One region of the Nitrobacter sp. genome, then DNA from elsewhere that is predicted to be linked to it. Evidence: riboswitches for the same ligand, from Rfam matches in the RefSeq annotation. Region 1 holds a riboswitch; the other holds the start of a gene.
What was found. A riboswitch is a leader RNA that binds a small molecule or an ion and turns the genes downstream of it on or off. The one in region 1 is predicted to bind S-adenosylmethionine.

Region 1 (14,587 bases):
GGCGGGCTTGATCCGCATATCCATCAATCTTCGTAAGCAGATGGATTACCGGATCAGGTCCGGCGATGACTTCTAAGGCTTCTTTGCCGCGTTCGTCTGCAGCCGCCCGAAATCGGGAGCTGCGGAGTCCTGACCGATCTCGACGATGCCACGGCGGATCGCGCGGGTGCGGGTGAAGTGCTCGAACAACGCCTCTCCGTCGCCGCGGCGCATGGCGCGCGTCAGCTTGGAGAGGTCCTCGTTGAAGGTGCCGAGCATTTCCAGAACCGCATCCTTGTTGGACAGGAAAACGTCGCGCCACATGGTGGGGTCGGACGCCGCGATGCGGGTGAAGTCGCGAAAGCCGCCGGCGGAGAATTTCATCACTTCCGAGGACGTGACCTCGCCAAGTTCGTCCGCGGTGCCGACGATGGTGTAGGCGATCAGGTGCGGCAAATGGCTGGTGATCGCCAGCACCAGGTCGTGATGCTCGGGCGTCATGGTCTCGACCCTGGCGCCGATCGCGGTCCAGAATGCGCGCAGTTTTTCGACGGCGGCGCTATCCGTCCCCTCTGGCGGCGTCAAAATGCACCAGCGGTTGATGAACAGCTCGGCAAAGCCGGAATCCGGTCCCGAGTGCTCGGTGCCGGCAACCGGATGCGCGGGCACGAAATGAATGCTCGCGGGCAGATGCGGAGCCATGTCGCGGACGACCGCGCCTTTCACTGATCCGACGTCGGAGACGATCGCGCCAGGCTTGAGATGCGGCGCGATTTCCTGCGCTACCCCTCCGCAGGCCCCGACCGGGATGCAGAGGATCACGAGGTCTGCGTTATTAGCGGCTTCGGCATTGGTTTCCACCACGCGATCGGCGATGCCAAGCTCCATCACCCGCGCGCGCGTTTTCGCGGAGCGTGCGGTGACGACGATTTCTCCGGCGAGGCCACGCGCCCGCGCGGCACGCGCGATCGAACCGCCGATCAGTCCGAATCCGATCAGCGCGATCCGCTGGAACAGGGGCGCTGCGGTCATGTCTGCGCCATGAAGTCACGCAGGCCGTCTGCCACCAGGCGGTTGGCTTCCTCGGTGCCGATGGTCAGGCGGAGCGCGTGCGGCAGGCCGTAATTGTCAAGTGCGCGCAGCACCAGACCGCGTCTGGTCAGAAACGCATCGGCCTCCGACGCCGTCTTGCCCTTGGCGTCCGGGAAGTGGATCAGGATGAAGTTCGTCACGCTGGGCGTCACCTTGAGGCCGAGCCTGGTTATTTCATCCGTCAACCAGTTGCGCCACTTCTCCGTATGCGCTTTCGACATCTGGACGTGCGCTGTGTCCTCGATCGCGGCGGCGGCCGCAAGCATCGCCGGGGTCGAGACATTGAAGGGGCCGCGTATCCGGTTCACGGCCTCCACGATATGCGCCGGGCCGAACATCCAGCCGATGCGCAGCGCGGCCAGGCCATGGATCTTGGAGAAGGTGTGGGTCAGCACGGTATTCTCGGTCGTCGCCACCAGTTCGATGCCGAGTTCGTAATCGTTGCGCGACACATAATCGGAATAGGCTGCGTCGAGCACCAGCAGCACGTGCGACGGCAGTCCTGCGCGCAACCGCCTGACCTCGTCGAACGGCAGGTAGGTGCCCGTCGGATTGTTGGGATTGGCGAGCCAGACCATCTTGGTCTTCGGCGTCACGCGTTTGAGGATCGCGTCGACGTCGGCGGTGTAGTCGGTCTCCGGCGCAACGACGTTGGTCGCGCCGTTCGCCATGGTCGCGATCGGATAGACCAGAAAACCGTGCGTGGTCGAAATCGCCTCGTCGCCGGGGCCGAGATAGGTATGCGCCAGCAGGTTCAGGATTTCGTCGGACCCCGCGCCGCAGATAATGCGAGCCGGGTCGAGCCCGTAGGCGCGAGCGATGGCTTCGCGCAGCACGCGCGAGGTGCCTTCCGGATAGTCCTGAAGATGGGTTGCGGCATCGCGGTAAGCATCCATCGCCTTCGGCGACGGACCGAATGGCGTCTCATTGGCCGACAGCTTGAACATCTTGCGGCCTGCTTCCGGCACCGGGCTCTTGCCGGGCACGTAGGGCGCAATATCGAGAATGCCGGGATTCGGCACCGGTCGGGACATCATGAACTCCGGACTAGAGCATTTTCCGGCGAGGTGGATTCCGGTTCGGGTCAAGAAAATGCTCTCGATTAATAACTTGCGCGTATTCTGATCGCAAAATCCACTTTTGCGGAATACGCGCTGTCGGGACTTAAGCTCTGGCCGCCCCGCTGGAAGGCATCGTATAGCGCGTTGCGTGGCTGCCGACGAGGGCCGTCGAACGGACCGACGCGCCGGCCTCCAGCAGCGCCTTCTTGATCGCCTCGAAGCCGATATCTTTCGTCACCGACACCAGCAGCGCCGCGCCGTCGAAGGCGGCATCGGGCACGGCCACGATCTCGGCCAAGGGTGACAGCGCGTGGGCGGTATCGGCGTTCCAGCCGGAGACGCGCACGCTCCAGGTCTCCACTTCGGTCACCCGCGCATCGTCGGCGACGCGCGAGACCACGAAAACAGGCAGCGCCGCCGGATGGTCGGCACGTTCGATGAAAGGCAGGCGGGCGATGATCTTCGGCGCGCCGTCGGCTTCGAGCGCGAGCCACCACGGCGCGCGGCTCGAGGTCGCGGAGACCAAAGCAAGGTCGCCCTTGGAGCTGGCGACCGCCTCTACGGCGGCCTGCGCGCTGAAATGCGGCACGAAGGGCACCGTGAAGCCGAAATGGAAGCGCGCAGAATCCCGCATCGCGGATTCACCGAGCGACAGATCGGCGTGCAGCGAGAACGGCGCCTGCACATAGGTAAAGGTCGAGATGATGACGCGCCAGATGCTCTCGACGGTGTCGAGCGGCAGGATGCCACGATGACGCTGCGCCAGGCGGCGCATCATGTCGGCTTCGCGCGCCGGGCGGAACGCGGAGCCGACCTCCTGGGTCTGCTTCACCGAGATCAGGCGGTCGATGATGTCGCCTCGTCGCATCAGCAGGCTGTGAACCTGCTCGTCGATGGCGTCGATCTCTTTGCGCAGTTCCTGCAAGGAAGGTGGCGCGGGCGGTGCTTTGGTCATGGATGCCACTTGTCGGCCGCGGACGGGCGGCTATCGGTTCTGCCATTCCCATCCCGTTTCAAGGCGCGTCGTTTTGCGAGTCTCGGCACTAAAGGACATTTGCGCCGGTCCTTCGGCGAATTCGGTGCTTCGGTAAATAACGGGTCGCGAATGGTAAATGAATTTCCACCAGCGGCCGCATTGATAGGAAAGTAGGCGTACGAAAGCAAAGAAAACCTTGCCCTCGACGCGATCACCGTCGGCGGGAGTTGTGGCTTGTCTTGACGGAAACCGCATGCGGGATTAGTTTCCTGTGGTGGTCATTTGAGCCGGCCGGCTTGCAGCCACGTTAAACAACTCGCTAAACAGGCCGGGGACAGCAAAATCCTGATCCCGGCCGAACAGATGTTCAGGCCGGGTTTTTTATGGCCTGCGGTCCGGCGGTTTCTCGAAGCCGCGGGCGGAGGTCAGTGACAGGATGGTAAACGTGCAATCGATACCGGGCCCGGCTCAAGCCGAGTATCGAGCCCAGGAAACGGACCATCCCACCTCGCAGGTCGCGACGTTCGGCAGCGACCAGCCGCTGCAGCTCGACTGCGGTATTGATCTCGCGCCTTTCCAGATTGCCTATCAGACCTACGGCAAGCTAAATGCCGGAAAATCAAACGCCATCCTGATCTGCCATGCGCTGACCGGCGATCAGCATGTTGCCAACGTCCATCCGGTCACCGGCAAACCGGGTTGGTGGGTGACGCTTGTAGGACCCGGCAAGCCGCTCGATACCGACAAGTACTTCATCATCTGCAGCAACGTGATCGGCGGCTGCATGGGCTCGACCGGCCCGGCCTCGACCAATCCAGCGACCGGAGTCGTGTGGGGGCTGGACTTTCCCGTTATCACCATCCCCGACATGGTGCGCGCGCAGGCCATGCTGATCGATCGGCTCGGCATCGACACGTTGTTTTCCGTGGTCGGCGGCTCGATGGGGGGCATGCAGGTCCTGCAATGGTGCGCGGCTTATCCACGGCGCGTGTTTTCAGCGCTGCCGATCGCGTGCAGCACGCGCCACTCCGCGCAGAACATTGCGTTTCACGAGCTGGGTCGGCAGGCGGTGATGGCCGATCCCGACTGGCGCGACGGTCGCTATGTCGAGCAGGGCACCCATCCGCACCGCGGTCTCGGCGTGGCGCGGATGGCCGCGCACATCACCTATCTGTCGGACGCGGCGCTGCATCGCAAATTCGGACGCCGGATGCAGGACCGCGAACTGCCGACGTTTTCCTTCGATGCGGACTTTCAGGTCGAGAGCTACCTGCGTCACCAGGGTTCCTCCTTCGTCGAGCGCTTCGATGCCAACAGCTATCTCTATCTGACGCGGGCGATGGATTATTTCGACATCGCGGCCGACCATGACGGCGTGCTGGCGGCTGCGTTTCGCGGTACCCGGACCCGGTTCTGCGTGGTGTCGTTCACTAGCGACTGGTTGTTCCCGACCTCGGAATCCCGCGCCACCGTTCATGCGCTGAACGCCGGCGGCGCGCGTGTCTCGTTCGCAGAGATTGAAACCGATCGCGGCCACGACGCCTTTCTGCTCGACGTTCCCGAATTTTTCGACATCGCGCGGGCTTTCCTGGAATCGGCAGGCGACAGCCGCGGGCTGACGGCAACAGGCGAGTGAGATGAGCGCACCGCAACCCACTCTGCCGCCGGACGACAGCGCGCCACCCCGAAAGCGCTATCGCCAGAAAGGCCGTTATCGTGGCGATCATCTCCTGCTGGCCGAGATGATCGAGCCCAACTCGAAGGTCCTTGACGTCGGCTGCGGCGACGGCGACCTCCTGCAACTGCTCGAGACGCGCGGCGTCGACGGTCGCGGCATCGAACTGTCGCGCGAGGGCGTCAATCACTGCGTTGCCAAGGGGCTCGCCGTGGTGCAGGGCGATGCCGATACCGATCTCGTCAACTACCCCGACGACGCCTTCGACTACGTCATCCTCTCGCAGACCTTGCAAGCCACGCGGCAGCCGAGGGTGGTGCTGGAAAACCTGCTGCGGATCGGCCGTCGTGCCATCGTATCGTTTCCGAATTTCGGCTACTGGAAGATGCGGGTTCAATTGCTTGTCGGCGGCCACATGCCGCGTACGGAGAACCTGCCGGCGACCTGGTACGATACGCCAAACATCCATTTCTGCACGATCAAGGATTTCGTTCAGCTCTGCGACGAGATCAACGTCAAGATGGAGCGTGCGGTCGCACTCGATCTTTACGGGCGGCCGCTGCGATTCAATGCGCCATGGTGGTTCTGGAACATGTTCGGGGAGCAGGGCGTGTTTCTGCTCAGCCGGGCAGAGAAGACCAGATAACCATCAGGCAGCACGGGCGTTATCGCTTTTTTAACCAATTCGCCGAGGCCCGCGAAGCTCCGATTCGGTACGAAATCGGGGTACGAAGAAGATTCGTCAATCCTGTGAGCCAGCTCTCCACAGGATGAGATTATATCAATAAAACAGTTGGTTACATAAATTAAAAGGCTGACCGCACCCAACTGCATTGCTGATATGCGATAAACGCAACCCAGGTATGACTTCCAAATCCCTAACTCCCGTGGTTTCAAAGCGCCGCGTTTTCCCGTCACAACATAATCGCGGATTTACCGTGAAGCGTGGGGGGAAGTGGGAGGTATTACAGGGGAGCAAGTATGTTTCAGTTAGTTGCGTTGCGCCGGCTGCCGCGTATCCTGGCACTGGCGGTTGGTTCGTTGGCGGTGGTTGCATTCGCGGCGCCGGCCTCGGCAAGGCCTCATCATCGCGCGGGACATCACGCGCACGTTCATCACCACAAGCATCATCATCATCACGCCCGCCACCACCGGCATCGCCATTACCATCACAGATACCGGCACGCTTCACGGAGCGCTGAAGAAACCGGTTTCTCGGGCGGCGGCTTCGTTTCGAATATCGTTGCCGAAGCCCGCCGCTACATCGGCGGCAATCCGACCGGCCGCAGTCGGCTCTGGTGCGCCCGCTTTATGAACATGGTCCTGAAACGCTCCGGGCATCAGGGGACCGGCTCGGACATGGCGAGTTCGTTCGCGCACTACGGACGGCGGGTCTCCGGCCCGCAGGTCGGCGCTATCGCCGTCATGGGCCGGCGTGGCGGTGGCGGCCATGTCGGCGTCGTCAGCGGTGTGGATCGGCGTGGCAATCCCATTATCGTTTCGGGCAACCATGGCCATCGCGTTGCTGAGGCGGTCTATCCGCGCGGCCGCATCTACGCCTACGTTATCCCCAACTGAGGCATGTTGAGGTCCCGCTGTCGCCCCTCCCTTCAATACGGGGAGGGGCGGCGGTGAAACAGGGCGGGCAGACACGCATCGGCGCGATCCGCTTCTTCGGCAAGGATTTAAAAACCGATTTCATCGGGTGCGCCTTCATCCTGAGCGAAACTGATCGCTCACCTACAGGAGCGATTCCCGCAGCGTCTCGACCTTGTCGTCGATCCTGACCGTGCCGCCGGTGACGACCTCGGCATAGATTCCGCAATCGCAATGCCCCAGCGTTCGCATCAGCGTGCGCGGAATGTCGAGATCGCGCGCCGCGGTGTCGGGATCGACGTTGGTAGCCGTACATCGGACGATGCGTTTGACCACCTTGAGGCGGATGTCGCCAATCGCGAGCGTGCGCTCGAGCAAGTCGAGTTCGCTCCAGGCAGGCCAACCACGGACGTAAAGATTGGCGCGGAAGCGTAGCGGGTGAACCGGTTGCCCGACCATCGTCTCGATGGCGGCTACGCTGCCGAGGTTGATGATCGAGACCACCTTCCTTGCGACGTCGGAGAAGCTGTGTCCGTTGCCGGCGAGAAGCTTCGGCGGTCCCTTGAGTTCCTGGGTGAAGTTCGCGCCGAAGAACTGTTCGACCGCAGCGCGGCCCTCGGCCGTTCCGAGATCGGCGCGCACCGCCTCTTCGCCATTGACGGCGATGGTGAGGATACGGCTGGCATCGTCGTAGCGGCTGCGAAGCGCGGCGAGACGCTCGTCGCGCATCAGCATCAGGAAACGCGATTTGGGAAAATAACGGGGCGCAGCCGGGTCGAAACCGGTGGGGCCGTTCTCGATGGCGTAGCTGCGGTCGCCCGGAACGGTCTTGCCGGGGCTCAGGATCGCAGAGGGCAAGGGCTCGGCAGACAGGCCCTTGACGGGATAACGGTAAAGAGCGGCCACGGCCGCATCAGGGACGGCAGACATAGGGTTCTTTAAGGGATTTGGACCGGCGATGCCATCGGCTTACAGCGGCAGCGTTTAAGGCTTGCGGCGTTGAAGCGTGGCGGCCTGAGCTGAAGAGGAAACCGTTTCGCGCCAAGAAAACACGCCGAATCAAAATCATAGAGATCCGCCTCTGCTCCGTTGGGAAACGGGGTCTAAAATCGGCGTCATTCCCCTTCATTTCCTGGGAGCGTATTCCTACATTTGCCACAAGCCGGATCGACGATCCGGCGCGCCGACCGTTGCCGGTTGAGGAACGTCAATGCGGCCAGCGGAAATCCAATACCCAATGAAGATGTCGCTTCTGTGCCTTCGGGGCAGGGACGACAGGCTGAGGGAGATCCCATGAACATTGAAAAATATACCGAGCGCGTGCGCGGCTTCATCCAGTCGGCGCAGTCGCTCGCGGCACGCGAAGGCCACCAGCAATTTACGCCGCTCCATATCCTGAAGGTATTGCTCGACGACAACGAAGGTCTGGCGGGAAGCCTGATCGACCGCGCTGGCGGCAATTCGCGCGCGATCCTCAAGGCCACCGAAGCCGCTCTCAACAAGATGCCGAAGGTATCCGGCGCCGGCGCGGGCCAGATCTATCTGGCGCCGGCTACGGCGCGCGCATTCGATGCCGCTGAGCAGGCGGCCGAAAAGGCGGGCGACAGTTTCGTCACGGTGGAGCGGTTGCTGCAGGCGTTGTCGGTCGACAAGGACAGCGACGCCGGCAAGATCCTGAAGGACGGCGGCGTGACGCCGCAGAACCTCAACGCCGCGATCAACGCGCTGCGCAAGGGGCGCACGGCGGACAGCGCGACGGCGGAAAATGCTTACGACGCGCTGAAGAAATACGCCCGTGACCTGACGCAAGCGGCGCGTGACGGCAAGCTCGATCCGGTGGTCGGCCGTGACGAGGAAATCCGCCGCACCATCCAGGTGCTGTCCCGTCGTACCAAGAACAATCCGGTGCTGATCGGCGAGCCCGGCGTCGGCAAGACCGCGATCGCCGAAGGCCTGGCGCTGCGCATCGTCAATGGCGATGTGCCGGAAAGCCTCAAGGACAAGAAACTGCTGGCGCTCGATCTGGGATCGCTGATTGCCGGGGCCAAATACCGCGGCGAGTTCGAGGAGCGACTCAAGGCGGTGTTGCAGGAAGTGACGTCCGCCGAGGGCGGAATCATCCTGTTCATCGACGAGATGCACACGCTGATCGGCGCGGGCAAGGCCGACGGCGCCATGGATGCTTCGAACCTGCTGAAGCCGGCGCTGGCGCGCGGAGAATTGCATTGCGTCGGAGCGACCACGCTCGACGAATACCGCAAGCACGTTGAAAAGGACGCGGCGCTGGCGCGGCGCTTCCAGCCGATCTTCGTGTCCGAGCCGACCGTCGAGGATACCATCTCGATCCTGCGCGGGCTGAAGGACAAGTACGAGCAGCATCACGGCGTTCGTATCGCCGACTCGGCGCTGGTCGCGGCCGCCACGTTGTCCCACCGTTATATCACCGACCGCTTCCTGCCCGACAAGGCGATCGATCTGGTCGATGAGGCAGCCGCGCGGCTGAAGATGCAGGTCGATTCCAAGCCGGAAGAACTGGACTCGCTCGACCGCGAGATCGTGCGGCTGAAGATCGAGCAGGAGGCGCTGAAAAAGGAGAACGATGCCGGCTCCAGAATGCGTCTTGAGAATCTCGAGAAGGAACTGGTCGATCTGGAGAAACGGTCGGCCGATCTGACCTCGCGCTGGAACGCGGAAAAAGGCAAGTTGTCCGATGCCGCCAAGCTCAAGAGCGAACTGGATCAGGCGCGGATCGAACTCGCCAACGCGCAGCGCAGCGGCGAATACCAGAAAGCCGGCGAACTGGCCTACGGGCGGATTCCCGAACTCGAAAAGCGCCTGGAGAGCATCGAGGCCAGCGAAAGCAATACGATGATGAACGAAACGGTGACGGCGGACAACATCGCTCAGGTGGTGTCGCGCTGGACCGGCGTTCCCGTCGACAAGATGCTCGAGGGCGAGAAGGAAAAGCTGCTGCGGATGGAAGAGAGTCTTGCAGCGCGTGTCGTGGGACAGTCCGAGGCCGTGCGCGCGGTTGCGACCGCGGTGCGCCGCGCCCGCGCGGGCCTGCAGGATCCCAATCGTCCGATGGGCTCGTTCATGTTCTTAGGGCCCACCGGCGTTGGCAAGACCGAACTGACCAAGGCGCTCGCCGCCTATCTGTTCGATGATGAGACCGCGATGGTCCGCATCGACATGTCCGAATACATGGAGAAGCACTCGGTGGCGCGGCTGATCGGTGCGCCTCCCGGCTATGTCGGTTACGACGAGGGCGGCGCGCTGACGGAAGCGGTGCGGCGGCGGCCTTATCAAGTGGTGCTGTTCGATGAGATCGAGAAGGCGCATCCGGACGTGTTCAACGTGCTGCTGCAGGTTCTCGACGATGGCCGTCTGACCGATGGTCAGGGCCGCACGGTGGACTTCCGCAACACGCTGATCATCATGACGTCGAATCTCGGTTCGGAATTCCTGGTGAACCAGCCCGAGGGAGAGGACACCGGTGCGGTGCGCGAGCAGGTGATGGAAACGGTGCGTGCGCACTTCCGTCCTGAATTTCTCAATCGCGTCGATGAGATCATCCTGTTCCATCGGCTGCAGAAGAGCGAGATGGGAAGGATCGTAGAAATCCAGTTCGCCCGGCTGCAGAAACTGCTGGAAGACCGCAAGATCGTGCTCGATCTCGATGCCGCCGCGCGCGACAGGCTGGCCGAGAAGGGCTGGGATCCGGCCTATGGCGCGCGCCCGCTCAAGCGCGTGATCCAGCGCGACGTGCAGGATCCACTCGCTGAAATGATTCTGGCGGGCAAGATTCACGATGGCGATCATGTCGCGATTTCGGTGAAAGGCGGCGTGCTCACGTTCAACGGTGAGACGCCGCAGCGCTCGGACATCGAGCCACTCGAACCGCGCCTGCCGAAGCGCAAGCTGCACTGAGCGTCACCGCACGCGGCTCTCTTCCTGCATCGCGGGAAGATGCCGCGTGCGGGAAGCGCGACCATTCCTTATCTCGCGGGTCGTGTGCTCGCGCTTTACAGAATTAACGTCCGGTAAAACGGCCAAGATGCCGGTGCCGATTCCCGGCGTCCCGGGCGCTCTCCCGCAATGCTAAAAATGGGTGCACCGGCGGAATATTCGTTTCGCTGCCGGCGTTCGGTGAAGGGTAATATTCTTTTTTTCAATAACGCATTGTTTTCTCTGTCAAACCAGACCTAATCAAGAAGCCGGACTGTCGAAAATGATGCGACAGATTCCGTTCGTTCAGCGGCTCGACCCGATCTGTGAAGCGCGAAAGCGTGGCGGGCGGCAGTTCGTTCCCGAAGGTTGGCTTGCGATGACAAAATTGGAATTTCCAGGATCAGCGCTCACGACAGATCAATGGACGCAAGTGAACCAGCTTGCGACGTCGCTCAGTCATGAACAGGCGATCTGGATCAGCGGCTATTTTGCGGGTCTCAGCAACCGGGCACGCATCGGTGCCGTCGCGTCGGATGTCGCGGAGCTTGCACCGCCATCGCAGAACAGTCTCACGGCTCCCGCGACGCGGCTTTTGACGGTGTTGTTCGCCAGCGAGACGGGAAACAGCAAGGCTCTGGCCAAGACGCTCGTTGAGAGGGCGAAGGCGAAGGGCATCGAGGCCCGCCTCGCCGACATGGCGGACTACAAGACGCGCGGCCTCAAGGACGAGCAGGACATGCTCGTCATCGCCAGCACCCACGGCGAGGGCGATGCACCGCAGACCGCGGTAGGGTTCTTCGAGTTTCTGGAAAGCCGGAAAGCGCCGAAGCTGCCGCAGCTGCGCTACGCGGTTCTGGCGCTCGGCGATTCGACGTACGAAAAATACTGCGAGGCGGGTAAGCGGGTCGACCGGCGGCTCGAGGAACTGGGCGCGCAGCGCCTCGCCGATCGCGTCGATTGCGACGTCGATTACGAAGACGCTGCGGAGGCGTGGATTGCGGCAAGGGTCGCCAGCCTCACGCCGGCCGCGCAGACTGCCCGGTCTATCCCGGCATCGACGGCCGCGGTGCAAAGCCTCGAACCGTCGTCCGCGACATTCGACAAGAAGCATCCGTTTCAGGCCGCGGTCATTGACAACATCGTGCTGACCGGGCGCGGATCGACCAAGGAAACCCGCCATATCGAATTGTCGCTGGCGGATTCCGGCCTGACCTATCAGCCTGGCGACGCGCTCGGCATTGTGCCGCGCAACGACCCGGCGCTTGTCGAGGCTGTGCTGGAGAAACTGTCGCTGCCGGCCGATGCACCGGTGACGGTGAAGCAGACCACAACAAGCCTGAGGGAGGCGCTGAGCGCGACCTTCGAGATCACGGCGCTGACGCCGCGTTTTCTCGACCATTGGGCCGACATCACGGGCGCCGCCGAGCTTCAGGCGTTGCGTGCGCCCGATCAGAAAGAGGCCCGCGCGGCGTTCCAGCACAGCCACCACATTCTTGATGTCGTCAGCCGCTTTCCGGCGTCCGGCATTGATGCCGCGCAGTTCGTCGCCGGCCTTCGGCCGTTGCAGCCGCGGCTCTATTCGATCTCCTCCAGCCTTGCCGCGGCACCCGACGAAGTGCACCTCACCGTCAGCACCGTCCGCTACAGCATGCACGACTTGCCGCGCACAGGCGTCGCCTCCGGCTATCTCGCCGCGCGCACCGAGGCAGACGCCACGATTCCGGTCTACATTCAGTCCAACGACCACTTCCATCTGCCGGACGATGATGTGCCGATCCTGATGATCGGCGCGGGCACTGGCGTGGCTCCGTATCGTGCTTTCATGCAGGAGCGCGAAGCGCGCGGAGCATCCGGCCGCTCCTGGCTGTTTTTCGGCGAACGCAATTTCCGCAGCGACTTCCTCTATCAGGTGGAGTGGCAGGAGCTGGTGAAGAACGGCGTGTTGAGCCGGCTCGATCTCGCCTTCTCGCGCGATGCCGCCCCGAAGACATATGTGCAGGATCGCCTGCGCCGCCAGGGCCGCGATGTCTATGCGTGGCTGGAGGAAGGCGCATATCTTTACGTTTGCGGCGACAGCGCGCACATGGCGCCCGATGTCCATGCGGCGCTCACCGATATCGTTGCCGAGCACGGTGGCCTCGATCGCGACGAGGCGGGCGCCTATCTCTCGGAGCTGCAGCGCGATCGCCGTTATCGACTCGACGTGTATTGAGGCCAGTTTGATGGATGTGAAGGCTGAGCCCGATCGCAGCCGCGACGTTTCCCAACCCCTCGACAAGCTCGGGCCGGATGAAACGCTGAAGGCCAACAGCGACTATCTGCGCGGCACGATCAAGCAGAGCCTGGCCGACGAGATCACGTCGGCGGTGGCGGCGAGCGACGCCAAGCTGATGAAGTTCTTCGGCATCTATCAGCAGGATGACCGCGACATCCGCGACGAGCGCCGACGTCAGAAATTGGAAGCGGCGTTCTCATTCATGGCGCGTGTGCGTCTGCCTGGGGGCGTCTGCAGTCCCGGCCAGTGGCTGAAGCTCGACGATCTGGCGCGCAACTACGGGGGCGACACGCTGCGGCTGACCACGCGTCAGACGTTCCAGTTTCACCGTGTCATGAAGCATGACTTGCGCAGCCTGCTTCAGGGACTGCGCGACGTTCTGCTCGACACCAAGGCCGCCTGCGGCGACGATACCCGCGGCGTGATGTGCACGGTCAATCCCGATCTGTCGAAACTGCACGCTGAGGTTTATGCGCTGGCCAAACGCGCGAGCGATCACGCCGTCCATCGAACGGGCGCCTACAAGGAAATCTGGTACGGCGCGGAGCGTGAGGAGACGGATGGTCCCGAGGAGCCGTTCTACGGCCGCACCTACATGCCGCGGAAGTTCAAGATCGGCTTCGCGATTCCGCCGAGCAACGACATCGACGTCTACGGCCAGGATCTCGGCTTCATCGCCATCGCGCGTCGCGGCAAGCTGAAAGGATTCAACGTTGCCATCGGCGGCGGCCTCGGCCGGACCGATCAGTCGCCCAAGACCTATCCGCGCCTTGCCAGCGTCATCGGCTACATCGACGCCGACAAGCTGTTTCCGACCATCGATGCGGTGATGTCGGTGCAGCGCGACTACGGCGACCGGCTCGACCGGCTGCACGCCCGCTTCAAGTATACCATCGACGAAAAGGGACTCGACTGGATCAAGGCGGAGACCGAGCGCCGGCTCGGCTTCGCGCTCGGTCCCGAGCAGCCCTATACCTTCACGTCGAACGGCGATCCGCTCGGCTGGGTCAAGGGCGAGGATGGCCGTGAGCATTGCATCCTGTTCATCCAGAACGGCCGCGTCATCAACACACCGGACTTTCCGATGATGGACGGCCTGCGGGCCATTGCGGCGGTCCACAAGGGCATGTTCCGCGTCACGCCGAACCAGAACCTGATCATTTCCGACATCGTTTCCGAGGACCGGCCGGCGATCGAGGCGCTGATGAAGCAATACGGCCTCGACCAGTTCGAGACCCGCAGCGGACTGCGCCTCAACTCGATGGCCTGCGTCGCGCTTCCGACCTGCGGTCTGGCGATGGCCGAAAGCGAACGCTATCTGCCCGATCTCGTCACCAAGATCGAGGCCATTCTTAATGCGCACGGGCTCAAGGATGATCCGATCACCATCCGCATGACCGGCTGCCCGAACGGCTGCGCGCGTCCCTACATCGCCGAGATCGGCCTGACCGGCCGTGCTCCGGGCAAGTACAACCTCTATCTCGGCGGCGGCTTTCACGGCGAGCGTCTCAACAAGATGTATCTCGAAAACGTCGGCGAGCCTGCGATCCTCGAGGCGCTCGAGAAAACGCTCGGCCACTACGCCCGCGACCGCAAGCCCGGCGAACACTTCGGCGACTTTGCCATCCGCGCCGGCTATGTCGCAGAGGTGAAGGAAGGGCGGTTCTTCAACGATTGAGCGAGCCGGAGAGGCTTGCTCAAGACAGGAAAAGAACCCCACCGTGACATGCAGCTCCGCTGCCGGGCGTGCTCTTCGCGCGACCCAAGTCGCGCGGAGTTGTTACGGGACCGTTTGTGTTTCGGCTGAAGTCCTTTAGATATTCGAGGCTCGGTCAGACCGTGACATTCCGGACGGACCGGGGCCAGCTCTCGCATTTCATCGAAAGTCCTTCAATACTATGTCCGAGTCTACCAACCTGAAAACGGTCGCGGCCGCAAACGGCATTGCGACCGAGGATAATGTCGGTGCGGTGACGCCGACG
Region 2 (14,587 bases), on a different contig from region 1:
AGCAGCACCTCGTCGCTCTCGACCAGCTTGCGGACCTGTTCGACGGTCTTCGGTGGGCTGTAGGCATCGTCATACTGGATCAGCCTGATCTTGCGTCCGTTAACGCCGCCTTCGTCGTTAACCATCCTCATATAGGCGGCCTGCACCTTGCCGATGGTGGCATAAGCCGAGATCGGCCCACTGAACGGAACGGTCTGACCGATCTTGATTTCGGTGTCGGTGACGCCGGGACCGTATTTTTTCTGAGCGGAGGCCTGCGAGGCCGAGAGCGCGACAGCCATGGCTGCCGTCGCGACCCAACTCACCACACGGTTTTTCATTGCATTGCTTATGATCGTGCTCACCAGATGCATGATCGTGTCCATGGTCCGGTCGAATCAAGCGTCGGCTCAAACCTGAATGAAGGTCAAGCGCATTGCAAGGCGGGCCTGCGGGAAGCGTGGAACCTCAGGCGGCGGACGGGTCCGCCGCATTGCCGGAGGCGAGCAGATGAATCAGAGCCCGCTTGATCGCGGCCTGTCGCGTCGGGGCGGTGATCCGGGCCCCGAGAAGATCGGTGACATAGAACACGTCGCGGGCGCGCTCGCCGAATGTCGCCACGTGGGCGGACGCGATGTTGAGGTCGAGCTTCGAAATCGCCGTAGTAAGATGGAACAGCAGACCGGGACGGTCCAGTCCGGAAACCTCGATCATCGTATGACGATCCGACCACTGGTTGTTGACCGTGACAGCCGGCTCGACCACGAACGGCCGCAACTTGGCCTTTCCGGCGACGCGGCGTGCAACCACGTCTGGCAGGCGCAGCCGGCCTTCGAGTACCTGCTCGATGATCTCGCCGATCCGGGCGGCGCGGCGTCCCTCGTCCTCGTCGCGGTCGTATTCGCGGGAGATCGCGATGGTGTCGAGCGCTCGCCCATCGGTGGTCGTATAGATCTGCGCATCGACGATGTTGGCGCCGGCGGACGCGCACGCTCCGGCGATGATCGACAACAGCCAGGGATGGTCATTGGCAAGGATCGTGAGTTCGGTGACGCCCCGCGCTTCATCAAAGCCGACATTTATGTTCAGCTTCCGCCCGGTCTGCTCGCTGGCGCGCAGGAAACGCGCATGCTTGATCTTGTGCGCGAGATCGACCTTCAGCCAGTAGGCCGGATAGTGCCGCGCGATATAAGCGTTGAGCTCCTGCTCGGACCATTCGGTGAAGGCGGCGCGAAACTCCGCCTGAGCCGCCGCGATACGCTGGACGCGATTGACCTCGGAAAAGCCGCCGGTCAGCACCGGCTCCGTCTCATAATAAAGTGTACGCAACAGTTGCGCCTTCCAGCCGTTCCAGACGCCCGGACCAACGCCGCGGATGTCCGCGGTGGTCAGGATCGTCAGGAGCTTCATCTGCTCGACCGACTGCACCACGGCGGCGAAATTCTCGATGGTCTTGCGGTCGGACAGATCGCGTGACTGGGCCACTTTGGACATAGTCAGATGCTGCTCGATCAGCCAGGCGACAAGTTCCGTGTCGGCAGCGTTGAAACCGAGGCGGGGGCACAACCGGCGCGCCACCCTGGCGCCCGCGATCGAATGATCCTCGGGCCGGCCTTTTGCGACGTCGTGAAGCAGGGTTGCGATGTAGATGACGGGCCGGTGTTCCGGACGGATCTTGCGCATCAATTCGCTGGCGAGGGCGACTTCGTCATTGCCGCCGCGCTCGATGTCCTGAAGGATGCCGATGCAGCGGATCAGATGCTCGTCCACCGTGTAGTGGTGGTACATGTTGAACTGCATCATCGAGACGATTCTGCCGAAAGCGCGGATAAAATGACCGAGCACGCCGGTCTCGTTCATCCGGCGCAGCACGGTCTCCGCATCGTTCGACGTCAGGATGTCGATGAACAGCCGGTTGGCTTCCGGGTTCTCGCGAAGCTGCGCATTTATCAGCCGTCTTGACCGCGTGACCGTTCGCAAGGCGTCCGGATGAAACGCCAGGTTGTTCTTCTGCGCGAGACGGAACATGCGGATCAGGTTGACGGGATCGCGCTTGAAGACGTCCGGCGCGGCGAGATTGATACGGTTGTTGTCGATGATGAAGTCATCGTCGTCCGGCACCCGGCGCAGTTCCGTGCCGGGTTTCCGTCCCGACAATATGCGGCCGAGAACCGGCGCCGGCTTGGCCTGCTGGTCCTCGAGCTTCGCGCAAAGGATGGCGGTGAGGTCGCCGACATCCTTGGCGGTCAGGAAGTAGTGCTTCATGAAGCGCTCGACATCCTGCATCCCGGGATGAGAGGTGTATCCAAGCCGCACCGCGATTTCGCGTTGCAGGTCGAACGACAGCCGTTCCTCGGCCCTGCCGGTGGCGAAGTGCAGGTTGCAGCGCACCGACCATAAGAAGTCGGCGCAGCGGCGGAAGGTCCGGTACTCGCGGACATCGAACACGCCGCACTCCAGCAATTCGTGGCTTTCGTGGACCCGGTAGACATACTTCGCGATCCAGAACAGCGTGTGCAGGTCGCGCAGTCCCCCCTTGCCGTCCTTGACGTTGGGCTCGACCAGATAGCGCGACTGGCCGGCGCGGCGATGACGCTCCTCGCGCTCGGCGAGTTTGGCGGTGACGAATTCCGCCGCCGTTCCCTGCACCACTTCCTTGTCGAAACGGGTGACCAGTTCGTCGTAAAGCGCCCGGTCGCCGGCGAGGAACCGGGTCTCCAAGATGCCGGTGCGAATGGTCATGTCACCCCGCGCCTGCCGGATCGATTCACTCACCGATCGCGTCGCGTGACCGACGTTCAGCCCCATGTCCCACAGGCAATACAGGATCGCCTCTGCGACCTGTTCCCCCCACGCGGTCTGCTTGTAAGGAAGAATGAACAGCAGATCGAGATCGGACTCTGGCGCCATCAGGCCGCGACCGTATCCGCCGGTCGCAACCACGGCCATGCGCTCGCCGTCGGAAGGGATCGGGGAATGATAGAGGTGGCGCGTCGCGGCCGAAAACGCGAGGCGAATGATTTCATCCTGGACGAAGCAAAGCCGTTCGGCGCAGCGCCGCCCGTGACGATCACGCAAAAGCTTCGCCTGCGCCGCATCGAGCACCCTAGCGAATTCCGCCTTCAACAACCTGGATACCGCGGAGCGGATGGCATCCTCGTGTCCGGCATGCTTCTCGGCCAGCGCGTCGATGTCGCCGGTGATCCTGGCGGTATCGAAGCCGTCGGCGGCTCCCGCCGCCTCATTTGTCGTCACGATGTCCATCGCCTACCCGGATAACGGACGCCACGCGGGCTGTCACCGGAGATTGTCGGCCGCACACGGTGGGTCCATGCTTCGCACTCCCGGCTTTGAGCAATGATCTGCTCCGGCCAAAGCATCCGAAAAATCTATTTTCTCGTTGACTGAGGTTTACAACTATTTGACATAAGATGGCTTTTTCGCCCGGCCGAACGGCTCGCAGTTTCAACCTCCCAGGAGACATTATCATGTTCAAGCCCGCACGACGCGCCGTGCTCGCCGCCATCGCCGCAGCCGCGCTTTTGCCCGCGGCGGCGTTCGCCGCTGACGCGCCGAAAGAAATTCATATCGACTGGGCGACTTACAATCCGGTGTCGATGCTGATGAAGGACAAGGGCCTGGTTGAAAAGGAATTCGCCAAGGACGGCATCGCCGTGCGCTGGGTCCAGACCCTCGGTTCCAACAAGGCGCTCGAATTTCTGAACGCCGGCTCGATCGATTTCGGCTCCACCGCCGGCTCTGCGGCGCTGGTGGCAAGGATCAACGGCAATCCGCTCAAATCCATCTATGTCTATTCGAAACCGGAATGGACGGCGCTCGTCACCCGCAAGGACACGGCGATCAAGACGGTGACCGACCTCAAGGGCAAGCGCGTCGCGGTCACGCGCGGCACCGATCCGCATATCTTCCTCGTGCGGGCGCTGCAGAAGTTCGGCATGTCCGAAAAGGACATCGTGCCGGTGCTGTTGCAGCATCCGGACGGCAAGACCGCGTTGATCCGCGGCGACGTCGAAGCCTGGGCCGGACTCGATCCGATGATGGCGCAGGCGGAGCTGCAGGACGGCGCGCGGCTGTTCTACCGCGATGCCGACGCCAACACCTACGGTATCCTCAACGTGCGGGAAGAGTTCCTGAAGAAGTATCCCGAAATCACCCAGCGCGTGCTGGCCGTCTATGAGACCGCGCGCAAATATGCGGTGGCCCATCCGGAGGAACTGGAAGCGAGCTTCATCGCCGCCACCAAGCTGCCGAAAGACGTGGTCGAGAAGCAGTTGCGCGAGCGCACCGACATCTCGAACGGCAAGATCGGCAAGGCCCAACGCGACAGCATTCTCGCCGCCGGCCTGGCGCTTCAGCAGGCTGGAGTCCTCGACGCCAAGGTCGACGTCAAAGCTGCACTCGACAATCTGATCGACGATCAGATCCCGCTGCCGGCCAACTGACCGGTCGGCTCGTCCGGAGCGGCGAGAACCGGCCTGCCGGGCCTCGCCGTTTTTCGGTCTTGCAATCAGCGGCCGGACAGGGTTTGGCAATGACGATGATGCTGGACACCCCCGTCGAGAGTACACAGTCGCTCGCGCCGCCGTCGGCGGCGCGGTGGCGGCGCTGGACTCGGCCGGCGCTCGGTCTGCTGCTGCCACTTACCGCAGCCGTCGCGTGGGAATGGGCGGTGGCCGCCGGCTGGTCCAACGGACGACTGGTGCCGCCGCCGTCGACGGTGATTTCAACCATCGACGAACTCGCCCGCAGCGGCGAACTGTTCCGCCACATGGCGACCACGCTCGAGCGCGTCGGCGCCGGATTCGCGCTCGGCGTTGCGGCCGGCACCGTGCTGGGCGCGATCTCTGGCTATTGGGGGTTGGCCCGACAACTGCTCGATCCGACCATCCAGGCGCTGCGCGCCATTCCCTCGATCGCCTGGGTGCCGCTGTTCATCCTGTGGCTCGGCATTTTCGAACTGTCCAAGGTCGCCCTGATCGCCGTCGGCGTGTTTTTCCCGATCTATCTGGGCGTCATGGGCGCAATTCTGTCCGTCGACCGCAAGATCGTCGAGGTCGGCCGCACCTTTCGTCTCAGCGGGCCGGCGATGATCCGGCGCATTCTGCTGCCTGCGGTGCTGCCGGCCTATGTGGTGTCGTTGCGCGTCGGCCTCGGTCTCGGCTGGATGTTCGTGGTGGCGGCGGAATTCATGGGTGCGTCCGAAGGGCTCGGCTATCTCCTGATCGACGGCCAGCAGCTCGGCAAGCCGGCGCAGATACTCGCCGCCATCGTGATCTTCGCGATCCTCGGCAAGACTACCGACTGGCTGATCGAGATCGCGGCGATGCCGTTCCTGCGCTGGCAGGACGCGTTCGCGCCGAGCCGCGGGGCGTTCTGATGCTGGTGCTCGACCGCGTCGGCAAGACTTATCCCAACGGCGTCAACGCGCTTGAGCGGTTTTCGATCGAGATCAGGCTCGGCGAGATCGTCGCCGTGATCGGCGGCTCCGGCTGCGGAAAATCGACGCTGCTGCGCGCCGTCGCCGGCCTCGACCGCGCCAGCTACGGCACCATCACCCTCGACGGCGAAGCCCTCACCGCGCCGCATCCGAAGGTCGGCATCATCTTCCAGGAGCCGCGGCTGCTGCCGTGGTTGAGCGTCGCCGACAATATCGGCTTCGGTCTCTCCGACGTGCCATCGTCCGAGCGCCGCGACCGCGTCACCGCCGCGCTCGCCAAGGTCGGCCTGTCCGACAAGGCTAAGGCGTGGCCTCGCGAACTGTCGGGCGGACAGGCACAGCGCGTCGCGATCGCGCGGGCGCTGGTAGTGCGGCCCGAAGTGCTTCTGCTCGATGAGCCGTTCTCAGCGCTCGACGCCTTTACGCGGCGCGATCTACAGGATCACCTGCTCGATCTCTGGTCGGAGACGCGCCCGACTTTGGTGCTCGTGACCCACGATGTTGACGAGGCGGTGGTGCTGGCTGACCGGGTGGTGGTGATGCGGCCGCGGCCGGGGCGGCTGTTCGAACAGACCGAGATCAGCCTGGCGCGTCCACGCGACCGCAATTCGGAACTGTTCGAGACCACCAAGCGGCGCATCCTAACCGCACTCGATCGCTCGCTCGACCAGGCCGCGCCCGATCCGACGGCGGCTGCCGAGACCGGCGATGCACTGTGGTGGTGAACCCGGCACGCCGTGGCTACAATTGCCCTGAATGAGTTGAGGAAAAGGAGAGAGGTTGATGGACGCCGCCGAGCTTCGCGCCACGCAGGCCCCGATCAAGGAGCGATACAAGAGCGACCCGAAGTCAGCGCTGATCACGCTGAAGGCCAAAGGTTCGATCGAGAACGAAGGCATCGCCTGCAAGGTGGAGACAGGGCGCGCGCTTGCGGTCGCGGGGCTTCATCCGGCCACCGGCGGCTCCGGCCTCGAACTATGCTCCGGCGACATGCTGCTGGAGGCGCTGGTCGCCTGCGCCGGCGTCACGCTGAAGTCGGTCGCGACCGCGATCGAAGTGCCGTTGAAATCCGGCCACGTCAGCGCCGAGGGCGATCTCGATTTTCGCGGCACGCTCGGCGTCGACAAGGAAACGCCCGTCGGCTTCGAATCGATCCGCCTGCGGTTCGATGTCGAGACCGATGCACCGCAGGACAAGCTCGATCTCCTTCTCAAGCTGACCGAGCGCTATTGCGTCGTCTATCAGACCATCAAAAATGGACCGAAAGTGTCTGTCGAGATGAAAAGGATGTGAAGCGCCCCCTGCGCGGGTTCTGGAGCGTTGTGGCTTCTGAGGAAATCAGAAGCGGGGCTCTATGATTTTGATTCGACGCGTTTTCTTCACGCGGACCGGTTTCCACTCCCTCGAGAACAATATTAGAGATTCGATACCGGAGTGGAATGCGGGCGCAGCATGCCGAAACCGGCTTTTCGAGGGGTTTCGATCCTGCACCGCCGACCCCAGATAAAGCGGCATGACCTCACAACCATCCGCCTCCGCCATTTCGCCTGAAACCCCGGTGCGCGCGCCCTCCGCCGTTCCGGTCGACGATGCCGTGATTCCGTTCGAGGTGAGCGCTCTCGACCTGCGCGGACGGCTGACGCGGCTCGGACCAGCGCTCGACGAGTTGCTGGCCCGTCACGACTACCCCGCGCCGGTCGCCAAGCTGCTCGGCGAGGCGATCGTGCTGACGACGCTGCTCGGCTCCTCGCTCAAGTTCGAGGGCCGCTTCATCCTGCAGACCCAGACCGACGGACCGGTATCGTTCCTGATCGTCGACTTCCGGGCGCCGGCGCGGCTGCGGGCCTATGCCCGTTTCGATAAAACACGGCTTGGCGACGCGGTAGATTCAGGCGCGCTGCTGGGGCGCGGTCATCTCGCCATGACCATCGATCAGGGGCCGGACATGAGCCGCTATCAGGGCTTGGTGGCGCTGGAAGGCGGCAGCCTCGAAGATGCCGCGCATGAATATTTCCTGCGCTCGGAACAGATACCGACGCGGGTCCGCCTCGCGGTCGGCGAGGAGTGGCGCAGGGACGGCAATGGTCCGAAACGCGGCTGGCGCGGCGGCGGCATGCTGCTGCAATTCCTGCCCAAGGCGCCGGAGCGCGCGCGTCAGGCCGATCTCGATCCCGGCGACGCCCCTGAAGGCAGCGCGGTGCATACCGTGGCGGAGGACGATGCCTGGGTCGAGGGCCAGTCGCTGATCGCAACCGTCGAAGATATCGAACTGATCGATCCTGATTTATCGGGCGAACGCCTGCTGTACCGGCTGTTTCATGAGCGCGGGGTCAGGGTGTTTCCTTCGCAGGCACTGCACGCGCAATGTTCCTGCTCGCGCGACGCCGTGGCGGCGATGCTGAAGAGCTTCGCGCCGCAGGACCGCTCCGGGATGGTGCAGGACGGCAAGGTCGCGGTGACCTGCGAGTTCTGCAGTTCGGTATATGAATTCACGCCTGAGGAAGCCGGCGTGGAATAGAGGCTCCCGGCTCAGAGGCTTTCCGCTTCTGGTGGAATCAGAACCGGACTCTATGATTTTGATTGGACGCGTTTTCTTCACGCGAACCGGCATCCACTTCGCTCGAAACCGCTCTAATTCAGCACGCGCTTGCTGTCGGGGCTGTCGAGCGAAAAGGTGGGGACATCGATTTCGAACGGCTCGCCGCTCCGGATCGAGATCATCTGATAGCGGCCGCTCATGAAGCCGTTGGCGGTCGGCAGCGGAACACCGCTGGTGTATTCGAAGCGCTCGCCCGGCGCGAGCACCGGCTGCTCGCCGACCACACCCTCGCCGCGGACTTCCTGCTTCCGCCCGGAGGCATCGGTGATGATCCAGTGCCGCGTGCGCAACTGGACCGTATCCGACCCGGCATTGGTGATGACCACGGTGTAGGACCAGAAAAAATGGCCTCGCTCAGCCGACGATCGCTCCGGCATGAAGTTCGGCTCCACGGTGACTTCGATCTGGCGGGTAACTGCGCGGTACATCTCGACTCTCTCTAGAGCATTTTCCGGCTAAGTGAAATCCGGCTGGCGGGAAGAAAATGCCCTCAACTTATAACTTGCGCGTATTCCGATCGCAAAACCGGCATCCACCTTTGCGGAATACGCGCAAGCGCGTCTTCGCATTAAGAAAATGCATCAAACCAAACACATAGCGGCCTGCTTCGTCGGAAGCGGAAGGCTCAAGGCGTCCGGAGCGATCATAGCGAAAACAGGCCCAGGAACCAGCCCCCACTTAGTTGTGAAACCGTGCAGTTCCGGGCCAGAATTCCGGCCGCAATATTGCTTTTTTGTCACCGTTAGCGTGAAGCTGTCGTCCCGTAAATCAGTCTCGGTCGGGAGCGATCGAGACGTTTCGAAACAGTGCGCATGCCGTCGGTTGCCGATCAGGTTGTCGGAGCCCGCGCCAAGGTGGCGGCCGATGGCGCCAGGCGCGAAGCACCGGCCATTTCGAGTCCGACCGCGCCCGCCGAACGCGAGCTGCGGCTCGATCTGTTCCGCGGGCTGGCGCTCTGGCTGATCTTCATCGACCATCTGCCGCAGAACCTTCTGACCTGGCTCACCATCCGCAATTACGGCTTCAGCGACGCCACCGAGATTTTCATCTTCATCTCGGGTTATACGGCGGCGTTCGTCTACGGGCGCGTCATGCTGCAGCGTGGCTTCGTCGTCGCCGCCGCGCGCATTCTCAAGCGCGTCTGGCAGATCTATGTGGCGCATATCTTCCTGTTCACGATCTTTCTCGCGGAAATTTCCTATGTCGCGAGCCGCTTCGAGAACCCGCTTTACACGGAGGAAATGGGCATTCTCGATTTCCTCAAGCAGCCCGACGTCACGATCGTGCAGGCGATGCTGCTGAAGTTCAGGCCCGTCAACATGGACGTGCTGCCGCTCTATATCGCGCTGATGCTTTTCTTCCCGCCGATGCTGGCGCTGATGCAGCGCAAGGCAGACCTGGCGCTGGCGCTGTCGGTGGGCCTTTATGCGCTCACTTGGTGGTTCGATCTGGCCCTGCCGGCGTATCCCAACGGGGTCTGGTTCTTCAATCCCTTCGCCTGGCAACTGCTGTTCGTGTTCGGGGCGTGGTGCGCGCTCGGAGGCGCGAAGCGGACGTCGCGCATCATCCGCTGGCCGGTCACGCTGTGGGTTTGCGTCGCCTATCTGCTGTTCGCCTTCTACACCACGCTGACCTGGCATGTGCCACAGCTCAACTATTTCATGCCGCGCATCGTCGAGCAGTGGATGTATCCCATCGACAAGACCAACCTCGACGTGCTTCGCATCGCCCATTTCCTGGCGCTCGCCGCGCTTACCGTCCGCTTCCTGCCGAGGGATTGGCCGGGGCTGACCTCGCCATGGCTGCGGCCGATGATCCTGTGCGGTCAGCACTCGCTGGAGATTTTCTGCATCGGCGTCTTCCTGGCATTCGCCGGACAGTTCATTCTCGCGGAGTTGTCCGGCGGTGCCGGAATGCACTTCATTATCAGTGTTTGCGGAATCCTGATCATGTCCGCAGCCGCATGGGTATTTTCGTGGTACAAAAAGGTAGCCGGCAAGAGCGGGAGCCGTACCAGGACCGCTGACGGCGACGCTGATCTGGCGGGAGGAGGAGCATGAGGGCCGGCTGGATGTCGGTCTTGTTCGTGGTGGCCGGTTTGTCGGCCACTGCTCTCGCGCGTGCCGATGACCCGCCAAAAAGTTGCAGCGTCGCGGCCTATCTGCTGACCAGCGAAAGCACGCTGTCGCGGGTCGCTTCGGCGGTCAAGACCGGCGGTCCGCTCGATATTCTGGTTGTGGGCAGCCGTTCCTCAACCATTTCCGGAGCGGAAAACGACGCCTATCCCGCCAAGCTGCAGGCTGCGCTCCGCGAGAAATTACCCGGAATCGTCGTATCCGTTTCCGTGGAACTGTCGCCCCGGAAAACCGCCGAAGATGTCGTCCCCGGCCTTGGCAAGCTGGTACAGACAAAAAAGCCGACCTTGGTGGTATGGCAGACCGGCACGGTCGATGCTATCCGATCTGTCGATGTCGACAGTTTTCACGATGCCATCGACCAGGGCGTTACTGCGTTGCAAAATGCGGGGGCCGACGTTGTGCTGATGAATATGCAATACAGCCCGCGTACCGAAACCATGGTTTCGCCGACCTCCTACATCGACAATATGCGGGTGGTGGCGCAGCAGCACGACGTTCCGCTGTTCGACCGGTTCGCGATCATGAACCAATGGAACGAGACCGGCAAATTCGATCTGTTCAGCCCGGTGCGCGGCGTCGACCAGGCCAAGCGTGTTCACGATTGCCTCGGCCGCGCCTTGTCGACATTCATCATCAATACGGCCCATATCGACGCCGCCGAACGCGGGACCCGCCAATGACGAGCCGCGGTCGCTTCTCCAGCAACGCTGGTGCGGCCATGCTGGCGATCATGTTGATAGGCGTATCGACCTCGGGCGTGGTTGCGCAAACTGCACCGGCGAATGCGGCGGCATTGCCGATGGGCAGCGCCGGCCTTTCCCCACCGCCGTCGAGCGGCGCTGGGGCGGCCTCCGGCGCGCCGACGCAGACCCTGACCGAAACCCCGATCGACAAGGCAAAGGCGGTTGCCGCCCGCGTCCGCGACATCTTCAACCGCGTCCCCTGCCTGCCGCCGAAGGGCGTCTCGCAATCGATGGGGTCGCTGCCGCATGTCGCGGCCAAGCTTGCCGCCAACAAGCCGGTCGTCATCGTCGCCTTCGGCTCGTCGTCGACGCAGGGCTTTGGTGCGACCTCGCCCGAATTCAATTACCCGAATCGGCTGGCGGCCCAGTTGCATCGCAAATATCCGGCGGCAGCCATCACCGTGATCAATCGCGGCAAGGGCGGCGAGGACGCTCCCGAGATGATAAAGCGGCTGCGATCGGAAGTGATCGACGCCAAGCCGGACATGGTGATCTGGCAGGTCGGCACCAACGCGGTGCTGCGCAATCTCGATCCCGCAAGCACGGTGAAAACCGTCGAAGACGGTGTCGCGACCATTCAGGCCTCCGGTGCCGATCTTGTTCTGGTTGATCCGCAATACGCCCCCGCCGTCAATGCGAGGGGCGAGAATGCCGGCAGGATAGTCAGTCTGCTGAGCAAGGTCGCGCACGTCAGGCACGTCGGGATTTTCCCGCGCTTCGAGGTCATGCGCGACTGGCACGACCGGCAGTCGCTGCCATTCGACGCCTTCGTGAACAAGGACGGCCTGCACATGAACGACTGGGGCTATGCCTGTTTCGCCCAGTTGCTCGGCGACGACATCATCAGGTCGGTGGACCAGATGCAGGCCGGCGTCAGGCTGCCAGCGGCCACGGCGGTCAATCGGCCGTTGTGAGATTGCACCGCAGGTTCTGAGGATTTGGCCGAGAATCGGCGTTCGTCCTTGGCCGGGACGAGCGGCCTGTGCTCGGGCCGGCGAAGCCGGACCCGAGTGCCGGACATGACGAGCCGAGCGAAAGTAGCCGTATCCGAACGACCTCAGGATTCACACGGTCTCCAGCGCGGCGACGAGGTCCTCGATCAGGTCGTCCTTGTGTTCGAGACCGACTGAATAGCGGATGAAGCCTTCGCCGATGCCCAGGCTGGCGCGGACCTCGGGCGCCAGCCGCTGGTGGGTGGTGGTCGCCGGATGGGTCACAAGACTCTTGGCGTCGCCGAGATTGTTCGAGATGCGCGCGAGCTTCAGCGCGTTGAGGCAGCGGAAGGCGCCCGCCTTGCCGCCCTTGACCTCGAAGCCGATCAGCGTCGATCCGGCGCGCATCTGCTTCTTCACCAGCGCCGCCTGCGGATGGTCGGGCCGGCCGGGATAGATGAGGCGGGACACTTTGGGGTGCGACGCCAGCGCATCCGCGATCGCCGCCGCGCTTTCGGTCTGCTGGCGCACGCGGACGCCCAGCGTTTCAAGCCCTTTCAGTAACACCCAGGCGTTGAACGGCGAGATCGACGGTCCGGTCTGGCGGATGAAGGTCTGCAGGTGATCCTGAACGAAGGCGTTCGACGCCAGGATGACGCCGCCGAGCGTGCGTCCCTGACCGTCGATGTGCTTGGTCGCCGAATACACCACGACGTCGGCGCCGAGCGCCAGCGGGCTTTGCCAGATAGGCGTCGCGAACACGTTGTCCACGACCAGCCGCGCGCCGGCCTGATGCGCGATGTCGGCGATGCCGCCGATGTCGAGCACGTCGAGCGTCGGGTTGGTGGGGCTTTCGATGAAGCAGCTTTTGGTGTTTGGCCGCATCGCCTTGCGCCACTGATCGAGATCGAGGCCATCGACCAGCGTCGACTCGATGCCGTAGCGCGGCAGCAGGTCCTCGACCACGTAGCGGCAGGAGCCGAACAGCGCCTTGGCCGCGACGACGTGGTCGCCTGCCTTCAGCGGGGCGAGCATCGCGGTCGTCACCGCCGCCATGCCCGTGGCGGTGGCGCGCGCGGCCTCCGCGCCTTCAAGCTCGGCCATGCGCTGCTCGAACATGGCGACGGTCGGATTGGAGTAGCGCGAGTAGATGAAGCCGGGGTCGTCGCCCTTGAACCGCGCCTCGCACTGCTCGGCGGTGTCGTAGACATAGCCCTGCGTCAGAAACAGCGCCTCGGACGTCTCGGCAAACTGCGAGCGCAATGTCCCGGAATGAACCAGCCGGGTCTCTGGGCGATATCGGGCGGTGGGTGAAGACTGCGACATGTGACCTCCTGCGCGGCCGCCATGAAAAACGGCCACAAAAAACCGGCCTGGAAAAAATCCACAGGCCGGGATCACATTGTCCCCGGCCTGTTTAGCGACTTATTTAACGTGGCTGCAAGCCGGCCGGCTCAAATCACCACGGAACGCCTCATGCCTAGTCCGGCACGTCCTGTCCGTCAAGCCAACGAATTGACATTCGCGTTGCGCCCGTCGGATAACGGATCAAAGCCTGCTCCCGGGTCGATATCGCCCACGCCGCAAGGACGACATCGTGTCATTCACGCTCCCGCCGGACGCCAACGGCATCCTGCCCGACCGCATGATCGCGGCGATGGCGGATGCAGGGCTGATCCTTCCCGAGTATCCCTTCGTCGAAAGCCAGATCCAGCCGGCTAGTCTGGACCTTCGGCTCGGCGCCACCGCCTACCGGGTGCGCGCCAGCTTTCTGCCGGGACCGGATGCGACCGTCGCCGAACGCATCGACGAATTGAAGCTGCACGAAATCGATCTCTCCGATGGCGCGGTGCTGGAGACCAACTGCGTCTACATCGTGCCGCTGCTTGAAAGCCTTGCCCTGCCGCCGGAGATCATCGCTTCGGCCAATCCGAAAAGTTCGACCGGACGGCTCGACGTGTTCACGCGCGTGATCGCCGACGGCACACGGCGCTTCGACATGATCGGCGCCGGCTATCACGGCCCTCTCTATGCGGAGATCAGCCCCAAGACGTTTCCTGTGCTGCTGCGTGAAGGCTCACGGCTGTCTCAGGTCCGCTTCCGCACCGGCGACGCCATTCTCGAGGCCGACGAACTCGACGCCTTGCATGCGAGCGAACGGCTGGTCGATGTCGAGCATGCCGACTGCGCCAACGGGGTCGCGCTCAGTGTCGATCTCTCGGGCGAGAACGGCGGCGGTTTTGTCGGCTATCGCGCCAAGCGCCATACCGGCGTGGTCGATATCGATCGCCGCGGCGGCTATGCGGTTGGCGAATTCTGGGAGCCGATCGCGGCGCGGCCGGATCGCAGTCTCATCCTCGATCCCGGCGAGTTCTACATTCTCGCATCAAAGGAAGCGGTGCAGGTACCGCCCGATTACGCCGCCGAAATGGTTCCGTTCGATCCGCTGGTCGGCGAGTTCCGTGTGCATTACGCCGGCTTTTTCGATCCCGGATTCGGTTATGCGGGCGCGGGCGGCCAGGGCTCGCGCGCGGTGCTGGAGGTGCGCTCGCGCGAGGTGCCGTTCATTCTCGAGCATGGCCAGATCGTCGGCCGTCTGGTTTATGAAAAAATGCTGGCGCGGCCCGACGCGATGTACGGCCAGCGCATCGGCTCCAACTATCAGGCCCAGGGCCTCAAGCTGTCGAAGCATTTCCGCGTATGACAATGGACCTTCGGACTTGACCGGCTCGCCGATC

Region 2: it holds a riboswitch for S-adenosylmethionine, as region 1 does, so the genes downstream of both, ACS3WB_RS00165 (O-succinylhomoserine sulfhydrylase) here and metX (homoserine O-acetyltransferase MetX) in region 1, are expected to answer to the same signal.

The regions. Positions count from the first base shown of each region.
Region 1 covers NZ_JBPPLY010000021.1:7,351-21,937, reverse strand. The annotation lists gene ACS3WB_RS14810 (prephenate/arogenate dehydrogenase family protein) at 73-1,011, opposite strand; gene hisC (histidinol-phosphate transaminase) at 1,008-2,105, opposite strand; gene ACS3WB_RS14800 (chorismate mutase) at 2,236-3,087, opposite strand; SAM riboswitch at 3,373-3,452, shown strand; gene metX (homoserine O-acetyltransferase MetX) at 3,545-4,744, shown strand; gene metW (methionine biosynthesis protein MetW) at 4,746-5,429, shown strand; gene ACS3WB_RS14785 (TIGR02594 family protein) at 5,765-6,361, shown strand; gene ACS3WB_RS14780 (MOSC domain-containing protein) at 6,524-7,309, opposite strand; gene clpB (ATP-dependent chaperone ClpB) at 7,673-10,309, shown strand; gene ACS3WB_RS14770 (assimilatory sulfite reductase (NADPH) flavoprotein subunit) at 10,707-12,542, shown strand; gene ACS3WB_RS14765 (NADPH-dependent assimilatory sulfite reductase hemoprotein subunit) at 12,553-14,283, shown strand; gene metB (cystathionine gamma-synthase) at 14,504-14,587, shown strand, end outside.
Region 2 covers NZ_JBPPLY010000001.1:27,376-41,962, forward strand. The annotation lists gene ACS3WB_RS00110 (ABC transporter substrate-binding protein) at 1-320, opposite strand, end outside; gene ACS3WB_RS00115 ([protein-PII] uridylyltransferase) at 448-3,243, opposite strand; gene ACS3WB_RS00120 (aliphatic sulfonate ABC transporter substrate-binding protein) at 3,468-4,442, shown strand; gene ACS3WB_RS00125 (ABC transporter permease) at 4,538-5,377, shown strand; gene ACS3WB_RS00130 (ABC transporter ATP-binding protein) at 5,377-6,162, shown strand; gene ACS3WB_RS00135 (OsmC family protein) at 6,221-6,730, shown strand; gene ACS3WB_RS00140 (Hsp33 family molecular chaperone) at 6,951-7,955, shown strand; gene apaG (Co2+/Mg2+ efflux protein ApaG) at 8,069-8,464, opposite strand; gene ACS3WB_RS00150 (OpgC family protein) at 8,849-10,096, shown strand; gene ACS3WB_RS00155 (SGNH/GDSL hydrolase family protein) at 10,093-10,854, shown strand; gene ACS3WB_RS00160 (SGNH/GDSL hydrolase family protein) at 10,851-11,831, shown strand; gene ACS3WB_RS00165 (O-succinylhomoserine sulfhydrylase) at 11,982-13,175, opposite strand; SAM riboswitch at 13,246-13,325, opposite strand; gene ACS3WB_RS00170 (2'-deoxycytidine 5'-triphosphate deaminase) at 13,447-14,553, shown strand.